2 regions of the Klebsiella sp. KE9456 genome follow, and region 2 is predicted to be linked to the other one. Evidence: riboswitches for the same ligand, from Rfam matches in the RefSeq annotation. Region 2 holds a riboswitch; the other holds the start of a gene.
The links. Region 2 has a riboswitch for cobalamin ahead of ABK821_RS01275 (cobyrinate a,c-diamide synthase). Riboswitches for the same ligand answer to the same signal wherever they lie in the genome.
Positions count from the first base shown of each region.

Region 1: another riboswitch for cobalamin. It lies ahead of ABK821_RS15500 (ABC transporter substrate-binding protein); the one in region 2 lies ahead of ABK821_RS01275 (cobyrinate a,c-diamide synthase).

Region 1 covers NZ_JBDYQK010000014.1:68,056-73,033, reverse strand. Annotated here, with positions in the region: gene ABK821_RS15505 (alpha-L-fucosidase) at 1-373, shown strand, start outside; cobalamin riboswitch at 1,203-1,421, shown strand; gene ABK821_RS15500 (ABC transporter substrate-binding protein) at 1,790-2,845, shown strand; gene ABK821_RS15495 (iron ABC transporter permease) at 3,109-4,179, shown strand; gene ABK821_RS15490 (ABC transporter ATP-binding protein) at 4,176-4,978, shown strand, end outside.
Region 2 covers NZ_JBDYQK010000001.1:283,726-288,703, forward strand. Annotated here, with positions in the region: gene pduF (propanediol diffusion facilitator PduF) at 94-894, shown strand; gene pocR (regulatory protein PocR) at 1,083-1,994, shown strand; cobalamin riboswitch at 2,293-2,595, shown strand; gene ABK821_RS01275 (cobyrinate a,c-diamide synthase) at 2,683-4,062, shown strand; gene cbiB (adenosylcobinamide-phosphate synthase CbiB) at 4,059-4,978, shown strand, end outside.

The DNA of each region.
Region 1 (4,978 bases), on a different contig from region 2:
TGGCCCCACTGCGGATGGCCGCATCCCGGTTATACAACAGGAACGGTTACGGGACATCGGTCGTTGGATGGCGGTAAACGGCGAAGCGATTTATGGCAGCGAAATGTGTACCCGCTTACAGCACGACGATGAGCACGCTTTTCTGACCTGCGCAGGCGCCCACGATTACCTGATTCTCACCCGCTGGCCTACCCACAACTTTGCTTTACGCATCCTGTCAGGAATGACGCCGGGCGCCTGTGAGTTACTGTGCCGTGGGCAGCCGATCCCAGTGCCGTTCGAGATCCTGGGGGAGCAGCTTATTCTGCATCCTCTGCCCTGGGATTTTGAGCTTGGGCTGGAATATGCCTACACGTTCAGGCTGAGCTATTAATCGACTTGCTGGCGTATATATCGCTGAGAACATTGCGGTATATACCCGGCATACTTCCCGTTATATCCGCGTTGGCCACGGCGATCCGCTTCACCCCTGAGCCCTTCGCGGCCAGCGCAAAATCAGGTTGAATGCGATTAAGCGTTCTGTTCAGCAATGTTAAAGAGACGAGGCATATAAGTGCCGTCGGGGGGATCCGGGATGGGCGGTGAAAATGCATAAGCAATGGGACGTTCCGGATAGCGGTATTTCCCGTCTGAGTTGTTATTATCTCTTTCCCCTATTCTTGTCTACTCTGAGCCTGGCGCATTATGATTCCCGTTACGCTGCGCGAGATGACGCGTATCGATATTCCTGTGGTTCAGGTATTTCTTGTTAAGGACCTGGAATTTGTTCTTCAGCGTGGGCAGGGTAATACAGCCCGCCGCTCAGGACATCTTTAATCCCGAATGTGTTTCTCAGCGCAGACCTGTCGGTTAAAGGGCAATTTTCTCCTGAGACGTTTGTCGTTCTTTGAACCCCGCCTTTAAGTTAAGCGGCTCAGTATTTCTAAATTGATCATAATCATATAATTCTCATTTATCTTTTTATTGTGATTCTCATATACCAGAGCGGTCTATTTTAACTTATTGTAAGTTATATATAAAATGATGTTTGTATGACGTTTTTATTTATTTATCATACGGTTGACCTTATTAACAATTGTCGCTAGAGTCGCTGTCGACAGCACTTCATTACATTTTTATAGCCTAAATTATTCGCGCGGCAGGGTAAGAGGATTGCGCCCAGGGAACTGACTCATGTCAGTGACTGAGGTGAGTGAATATCCGGGACACCTGCTGCCTGAAGTATGATGGATTATGTTTTGAATTGGAATATGGTGCGAATGATTCAGTTCAATGCCATAACTGCCCCCGCAACTGTAGGCGGATAGCGAATATCCTTGTGCGGTTAATTAACCGCTGGTCACTGTAAAGTATGCTTTATGGGAAGGCTGATATTCTGATTGCCGCGAGTCAGGAGACCTGCTGTCAGGTTGTACGCCATTGAGTGGACGGGATGGTCCATGGGATGAATTATTTGACATAAACTGTGATGAATTTATGTATACGATATTTGGCGAAATAAAGCTTATTCCCCTAAATAATTCGAGTTGCATGACAAACGGTTAACCGTTTTGAACGGCGCTTGCGTTGGCCCCGTAGAGGTGAAGCCGCAGGCGTGAATCACGCGGCAAGTGAGCGCAGTCAACATACAGGCAACTTGAACTATAACGGGTATATTTGCATCTTTTACATAATATCATTCAAAAGCGTTCACGACTCAATGTCATCTATTTTCATGTCTCCTCCCGCTATATGGAATGAAATAACCATGACCAGAGGTTAACCTTCTGGCATCGACGGGACGATGATAATGCACGCTAATTCTACCTCTTTTACTTCGAAAAAAACGCTTCTGGCAATGACGGGCGCCGCGGTTCTGTTTCTGAATGCCGGTTTCGCCAGCGCGGCAAAAACCGAATATCCTCTGACGATTAAAAACTGCGGTCGCGAGCTTACCTTCAATCAGGCGCCAACGCGCGTGGCAACGGTCGGTCAGAACAGCACTGAAATTCTTTATTCACTGGGTCTGGCCGACCGCGTGGTCGGAACCTCGCTCTGGTTTGGCCCGGTACCGGATGCGTATAAAGCGGCAAATGAGAAAATTGCCGTTATTGCACAAAACATTCCCAGTTTTGAAGGGATCATTGCGAAAAAGCCGGATCTGGTTGCCAGCCAGTTTGAGTGGCAAATCGGCCCTGCGGGGACGGTGGCGTCTTACGAGCAGTTTAGTGAACTGAAAGTGCCTGTTTATACCGCGCCAGCCGACTGCGCAAAAGATAACGAAGATGGCGGCGACGGTGTACGTAAGAGCATGTTTGATATCGCAATGGTGTACCAGGAAATCGCCGATCTGGCGAAAATCTTCGACGTTCAGGATAAAGGCGATGCGCTGATTGCCAGCCTTAAGGCGCGGGAAGCGGCAGCCAAAAATAAAATTTCCGCAATGGATAAAAACGTTTCCGTCGTTTTCTGGTTCTCCAGTGCCGACCTGCAGCTCGATCCTTACGTTGCCGGGAAGTTTGGTCCGGCCGCATGGATCGCGAAAACGCTGGGCGTGAAAAACGTGATTGATTCCGCTGAAGAGTGGCCCACGGTAGGCTGGGAAACTATCGCTAAAGCCAATCCTTCCGTCATTGTGCTCGGTGAAATGAGCCGTCGCCGCTTCCCCGCTGATGACTGGAAAGTCAAAATGGAATATCTGAAATCTGACCCCGTCACCAGCCTGCTTCCCGCGGTGAAGGAAAACCATCTGCCGGTCATTGATGTACAAACCATGAACGCCGGGATTAGAACCATTGATGGGGTGGAAAAACTGGCTGACGCCCTGGTTGAGTACGGCTTAGCGCATCCGCAGGCCGCTCATTAAGCGACGTTTTACCCCTGGTCTTGCCTTACTGCCCGGTTAACGGCGCAAATTGTCGCAGCCAGTCTGGATACGGACAGAGCGGAACATCCGGCACGTACAGGCAGTACGCGCCGATGATTCCCGACGCTCCCCCTGCGGGTCGTCCTGGAGGGCACTGCATTTGGCGTTATCGCTGTCGAAGACCAAACGGGCAAATAACATCGCCTGATGGGCCAGGCAGGCCCCGGGTCATCGCGTATTTCAGGTAATCAGGAATGCAGATAATGATCAGTGATTCTCGCAGGACGCGCCGTGCTATCGGTCAACTTGCGGTGAGAGTCGGTGGACACACCCTTTGGGTCAGCGTGCTCATGTGCTGCGTCCTGCTGGCAGGGATTTCTATTGGCGAAACCTTTATTCCCTGGGGGCACGTACTCAGCACGCTGGCAAATCGTCTGTTTGATGCCCGCTATCCTGTCGATGCGCTGGATGCGGGAATTATCTGGAACTACCGCCTGACGCGCGCGCTGGTCTCTGCCAGTTGTGGCGCCTGCCTGGCCATATCCGGGGTTGTGCTTCAGTCGTTGCTGCGCAATGCGCTTGCCGAACCTTATCTGCTGGGTATTTCCGCGGGCGCCTCTACTGGCGCGGTGCTGATTGCGCTCACCGGGCTTGGCGCCGGGATCGTCAGCATGTCCCTGGGGGCTTTCATTGGCGCACTGACCGCATTTCTGTTCGTTGCGCTGCTGGCGATGGCCGCTGGTGGCAGACAGGGCGGTGGCGTCACAACCAAAATTATTCTGGCCGGGATCGCCAGTTCGCAGCTTTTCAATGCGATGACTTCACTGATTATCACCCGCTCGGCAAACGCCGAGCAGGCCCGCGGCATCATGTTCTGGTTACTGGGTAATCTCAGCGGCGTGCGCTGGCCTGATGTCGTCCTGGCGGTGCCCACTGCGCTGATCGGCATTGTGCTGTGCTTTTTTTATGCTCGTCATCTTGATGCCTTCTCTTTTGGCGCGGAATCCGCCGCATCGCTGGGAATTCCGGTAAAACGTACCCGCGCGGTGCTGATCGCCGCCGTCACCGGCATGACGGCAATTATGGTCTCTATTGTCGGCGCGATTGGCTTTGTTGGCCTGGTGATCCCTCATGCCGCCCGTCTGCTGGTTGGCAATCAGCACCATCGGCTGCTGCCGGTCAGCGCGCTGACCGGCGCCATTTTCCTTGTCATCGCCGACGTTATTTCCCGCACCTTATTGCCAGGCCAGGTGCTACCAATAGGCGTGATCACCGCGCTGGTTGGTGCGCCAGCGTTTTCACTCATCCTGATAAGAGGAGGCCGGGCCAAATGACGCTGAACGCGGTAATCCCTTTTGAGACCTCTGCTGATGCGGTTATCGAAGCGCGCAATCTGCGCTGGCAGGTGAAAGGCAAGATGATTGTTGATGATGTCTCGCTCAGCGTCACGCCAGGCGAGTTTGTCGGTATCATCGGCCCCAACGGTTCGGGTAAAACGTCCCTCATTTCACTGCTGGCAGGGTTGCTGAAGCCCACTTCCGGCCAGATTGCTCTGCAGCAAAAGGCACTGCAACAGTACTCGCGTCGTCATCTGGCGCAGAAGGTGGCATTGGTTGAGCAACAGGCGGAGACCAGTGAACGTCTTACCGCGTTGCAGGCCGTTTCGCTGGGGAGAACGCCCTGGCTTAGCCTGCTCTCGCCGTGGTCTCAAAAAGATGACGACATCGTGCAAATGATGCTGGAAAAAGTCGCGCTTCAGGCGTTGCAGCACCGCTGCTGGCATACTTTTTCCGGCGGAGAAAAACAGCGTCTGCATATCGCCCGGGCGCTGGCGCAGCAGCCGCAGCTACTGCTGATGGATGAACCCACCAACCACCTTGATATTCAACATCAGATTGGCCTGCTGAGTCTGGTGAAACGCGAAAAGCTCACGGTGATTGCCGCCCTGCATGACCTGAATCATGCGGCGATGTTTTGCGATCGCATCCTCGTTATGACGTCCGGACGCATGGTGATGCAAGGAGCGCCATGCGCCGTTTTTACCCGCGAAAATATTAACGCCTGGTTCGGCATTGATACCGTCATTGAACGCGAACCGGATGGCGCAAGCTGCTTTATTCGTTATCAGAGACC
Region 2 (4,978 bases):
CTGAAGGGAGTTCATATAGTGATGATGGTTGTACTCTACTGCCAGCAGGATGTTGGCTGGTCAGGACACGAACCCTGCTAAGAAGGTGTCACAATGAACGATTCATTAAAAGCGCAATGTACCGCCGAGTTTCTGGGCACCGGGCTGTTTTTGTTTTTCGGTATCGGCTGCCTGTGCGCGTTGAAGGTGGCGGGAGCAAGCCTCGGACTGTGGGAGATTTGCATTATTTGGGGGCTGGGGATCTCGCTTGCCGTGTATCTGACTTCGGGGATATCGGGCGCGCATCTCAACCCGGCTGTGACCGTCGCGTTATGGTTATTTGCCTGTTTTCCGGGACGCAAAGTGTTCCCCTATATTGTTTCACAGGTCGCGGGCGCCTTTGGCGGCGCGGTGCTGGCCTATATGCTTTACAGCACGGTGTTTACTGAGTTTGAAGCGACGCACCATATTGTACGCGGTAGCGTAGAAAGTCTACAACTGGCGAGCATTTTCAGCACGTACCCTGCGGCGTCGCTGAGCGTCTGGCATGCCGCGCTGGTTGAAGTGGTGATCACTTCTATGTTGATGGGGATGATAATGGCGCTGACCGACGACGGTAACGGCGTGCCGAAAGGGCCTCTGGCCCCCTTGCTGATCGGCATTCTGGTGGCGGTTATTGGTGCTGCCACCGGGCCGCTGACGGGATTTGCAATGAATCCTGCGCGCGATTTTGGACCGAAACTGTTTACATGGATGGCTGGTTGGGGTGATATCGCGATGACCGGTGGAAGGGATATTCCCTACTCTATTGTGCCGATTATTGCGCCATTAATCGGCGCCTGTCTGGGCGCGGCTATCTATCGTTATCTGATTGGCAATAATTTACCGTGTAATACCTGCAAATTAGAGGAGTAATGTATCCGTTGAAATAGCCGAAAATTTTCATGAACCGGTATCACGAACTGGCCAAAAACGTCTCCCACGGATGGGGGACTTTTGCTATCGTATTATTCTTTTATCGTTGCCGGTAAATGATGATGAAAGGGAAAAAATATTAAAGAAATGTTTTGTTTATAACAAAAAATTAACTGAGAGGTTTTATCATGATTTCTGCGAGTACATTGAACTCAGAACTCATTAATAAAATCGCACAGGATTTTGCCCAGGCCACGAGTCTGGCGGTTGTGGTGGTCAATATTCACGGTGATGAAATCTCTGAATTATTTAATTTTACTCCTTTCTGCCAGCTCATGCGTCAGCACCCTCAGCTCAGCGCTCGCTGTCGGATGAGCGACCGTTGCGGCGGCCTTGAGGCCTCAAAAACCGATCAGCTCTGTATCTACCGTTGTCACGCCGGGCTAACGGATTTTTCCATCCCTCTGGTGATCGCCGGGCATCTTGTGGGGTTTGTTCTGTGCGGGCAGGTTCGTTTAAGTAACGATGTTGAACTGGTCGATATTCTGAACGTGGACAACCGCTGGAAGGCCGAGCCGGAACTGGTTAAAGCATTCCGCGACGTACCGGAGATGGACTACTCAAGGGTGATTGCTTCCGCTGATTTACTGAAGCTGATTGTAGAAAACTGCCTTAAAAAACAACTTAATTTCGTGGTGATTAAAGATAATCCGCAGCAGCCTGAACCCGCGCGCGCCGGCCGGGTCGCCAGCCCTCACGACAGTAAAATGAAGAAGGCGCTGCGCTATATTGATGCTCATCTTTCAGATGAGCTGCGTCTTGAGGACGTGGCCGCTCACGTGTATCTCAGCCCCTACTACTTCAGTAAGCTGTTCAAAAAATATCAGGGGATTGGCTTTAATGCCTGGGTTAACCATCAGCGGATGGTGAGCGCCAAAGAGCTGCTGTGTCACAGCGACTGGAGTATCGCCAGCATTGCGCGGAATTTAGGTTTTTCGCAAACCAGCTATTTTTGCAAAGTTTTTCGTCAGGCCTATCAGGTGACCCCGCAGGCTTATCGCCAGCAAATTAATGCCAGATCACAAACTGAGCCATTTTAAATGGCAATATTTTGTTATTGCCGATTTTTGCTATCTCTCTGTATCTGGCTCATTATAAAATGAAAAAATCTCATTCAGAGCAATAAATTGTCATAGCGCAACAAAATAATAATGAGCGCGCGATAAGCTGCACCAGTTTTTATTTATTTGATCAGATAGAGTGTTGTCAGAGGAATTTTTTTTCGCACCATCGGTAGAGCAATCAAACTGCCGATGCAATTAAACGCGGCGGGAGCCATTCTGCTTCCGCAAGATGTTCCGGCAATGATTCGCGCGATGTTCAATCCGCCTCGAATCATGACGGATTAAACTGACAGGCGCCAGGGAAGGGGGTGGAAATCCCCCGCAGCCCCCGCTGCTGTGATGCTGACGAACCCATATATACGCTGATTCGCTCTCGTTGTAGGGAAAACGGTTAACCGTTTTGCACAGTGTTTGCCCGGTTTCATAACGGCGTGCCTCATCAATGAGGCCTGCCATGCAGAAGCCAAAGCGCATACAACGTGAAGTGTGGCAGGTATAAACCACTGATCGCGAGATTGGGAAGGATGGGAGAGGACGACGCTAAGCCAGAAGACCTGCCTGTCGGTGATAACCAACAACTTCGGTGGGAAGTGGGTTGCTCAGATGCGTACGGTCGAAAGACCGGGGATGCACGCAGCCCTACCACTTTGTACAGGATCGGGGTATGGCGGCCAGGCAACACGCATTTATTCTCGCAGGAACCAGCAGCGGATGTGGGAAAACTACGATCACGCTCGGTTTGCTCAGCCTGTTAAAGCAGCGTGGAATGCGGGTTCTGCCCTGTAAAGTCGGCCCGGATTATCTTGATACCGGCTGGCATACCGCCGTCAGCGGTATCCCTTCCCGCAATCTCGACAGCTTTATGCTCCCGGAACCGGTTCTCAACGCGTTGTTTTGTGAACAGATGCGGCAGGCGGATATTGCGGTAATCGAAGGCGTGATGGGGCTTTATGACGGCTTCGGCAGCGACCCGAACGACTGCAGTAGCGCTGCGATGGCTAAGCAGCTTGGATGCCCGGTGATTTTACTGGTCGATGGCAAAGCGGTTTCCACCTCCGTCGCTGCCACGGTGATGGGGTTTCAGCATTTTGATCCCACTCTTAATATTGCTGGCGTTATTGTCAATCGCGTCAATAGCGAAACCCATTATCAATTGCTGAAAAGCGCCATCGAGCGCTATTGCGCGCTGCCCGTTCTCGGCTATGTGCCGCGGGTGGAGGGCGTCGAACTGCCCGAACGGCATCTGGGGCTGGTCACTGCCCGCGAATCTCTGATTAATCAGCAGGCGTGGCGCGATTTTGCCGGGACGCTGGGGCGAACCCTGGACATTGAACGGCTTCTCGATCTCAGCCAGCTCTCCGCTCTACCCACCGGCGAGTGGCCGGAACTGCCGTCGCCTGAAGCCGGAACGGGCTTGACTCTGGCGCTGGCTGAGGATGAAGCCTTCAACTTTTATTACCCGGATAACCTCACGCTGCTTGAACGCTGTGGCGTCAATATTGTGCGCTTTAGTCCGCTGCACGATAGCCAGCTTCCGTCGTGCCAGATGATTTGGCTCGGCGGTGGATACCCTGAAATTCATGCCGCCGCGCTGGCGGCGAATAGACCAATGCTGGAGCAACTGCGGGCGGCGCATCGGCGCGGCGTCGCTATCTATGCTGAATGCGGCGGTCTGATGTATCTCGGCAGCACCCTTGAAGACGCCAGCGGGGAAATGTATTCAATGGTTAATCTCATTCCCGGCCATAGCAAGATGGGCAAGCGGCTTACCCGCTTTGGCTACTGCGAGGCCCGGGCAATGTGGCAAACGCTGCTGGCGGCACCCGGCGAAATCCTGCGCGGGCATGAGTTCCACTATTCGGATTTTATCCCGGAAACGCCGGCGGCGCTGGCCTGCCGCAAGGTTCGCGATGGCATGACGCTCCGGCAGTGGACAGGCGGCTGGCAGGTTGGAAACACGTTCGCCAGCTATTTGCACCTGCATTTTGCCCAGCGTCCCACCATGCTCAACCACTGGCTGGCTACCGCAAGGAGCGTTCTATGACGTTGCTGGCCTGGTGCGTTGCCTGGATCCTCGATTTTATTATCGGCGATCCGCAGAATTGGCCGCATCCGGTGCGCTGGACGGGCAACCTTATCGCCATCGTTCAGCGCGCCGTGCGCCGTTGCTGCCGTAGCGATTTTGCCTTACGTATTGGCGGCGGAGTGATGTGTCTGGTGGTGGTCGGGCTGACATGGGGTGTTTCCTGGGGGGGATTGACGCTGGCGCAGATGATCCATCCGTGGTTTGGCTGGGCGGTTGAGGTGTGGATGATTTTTACCGTGCTGGCCGGACGCTGCCTGGCGCAGTCGGCGAGGGAGGTCGAGCGCCCGTTGCGCGCGGGCGATTTGGCCGCAAGCCGTATCAAGCTTTCATGGATTGTCGGGCGCGACACCTCGCAGCTCCAGCCGCCGCAAATTAATCGCGCGGTGGTGGAGACGGTGGCGGAAAATACCGTCGACGGTATTATCGCGCCGCTTTTCTTCCTGTTGCTGGGCGGCGCGCCGCTGGCGATGGCCTATAAAGCGATCAATACCCTTGACTCAATGGTTGGTTATAAGCATGAAAAATACCGCGCCATCGGCATGGTCAGCGCCCGCCTCGATGATGTCGCAAATTTTATCCCCGCCCGACTGAGCTGGCTGCTGATCGGCATCGCCGCTTTCCTCTGCCGCGAAGCAGGTGGCCGCGCACTCCAGATTGGCTGGCGCGACCGCTATAACCATAGCAGCCCGAACTGCGGCTGGTCGGAAGCCTCTGTCGCCGGGGCGCTCGGTATCCGGCTGGGCGGCCCTAACAATTACTTTGGTCAGCGTGTGGAGAAGCCGTGGATCGGCGACGCGACGCGCGATATTTCCGTAGATGACATTTCCCGAACGATTCGATTGATGTGGGTGGCTTCGACCCTGGCGCTGGCATT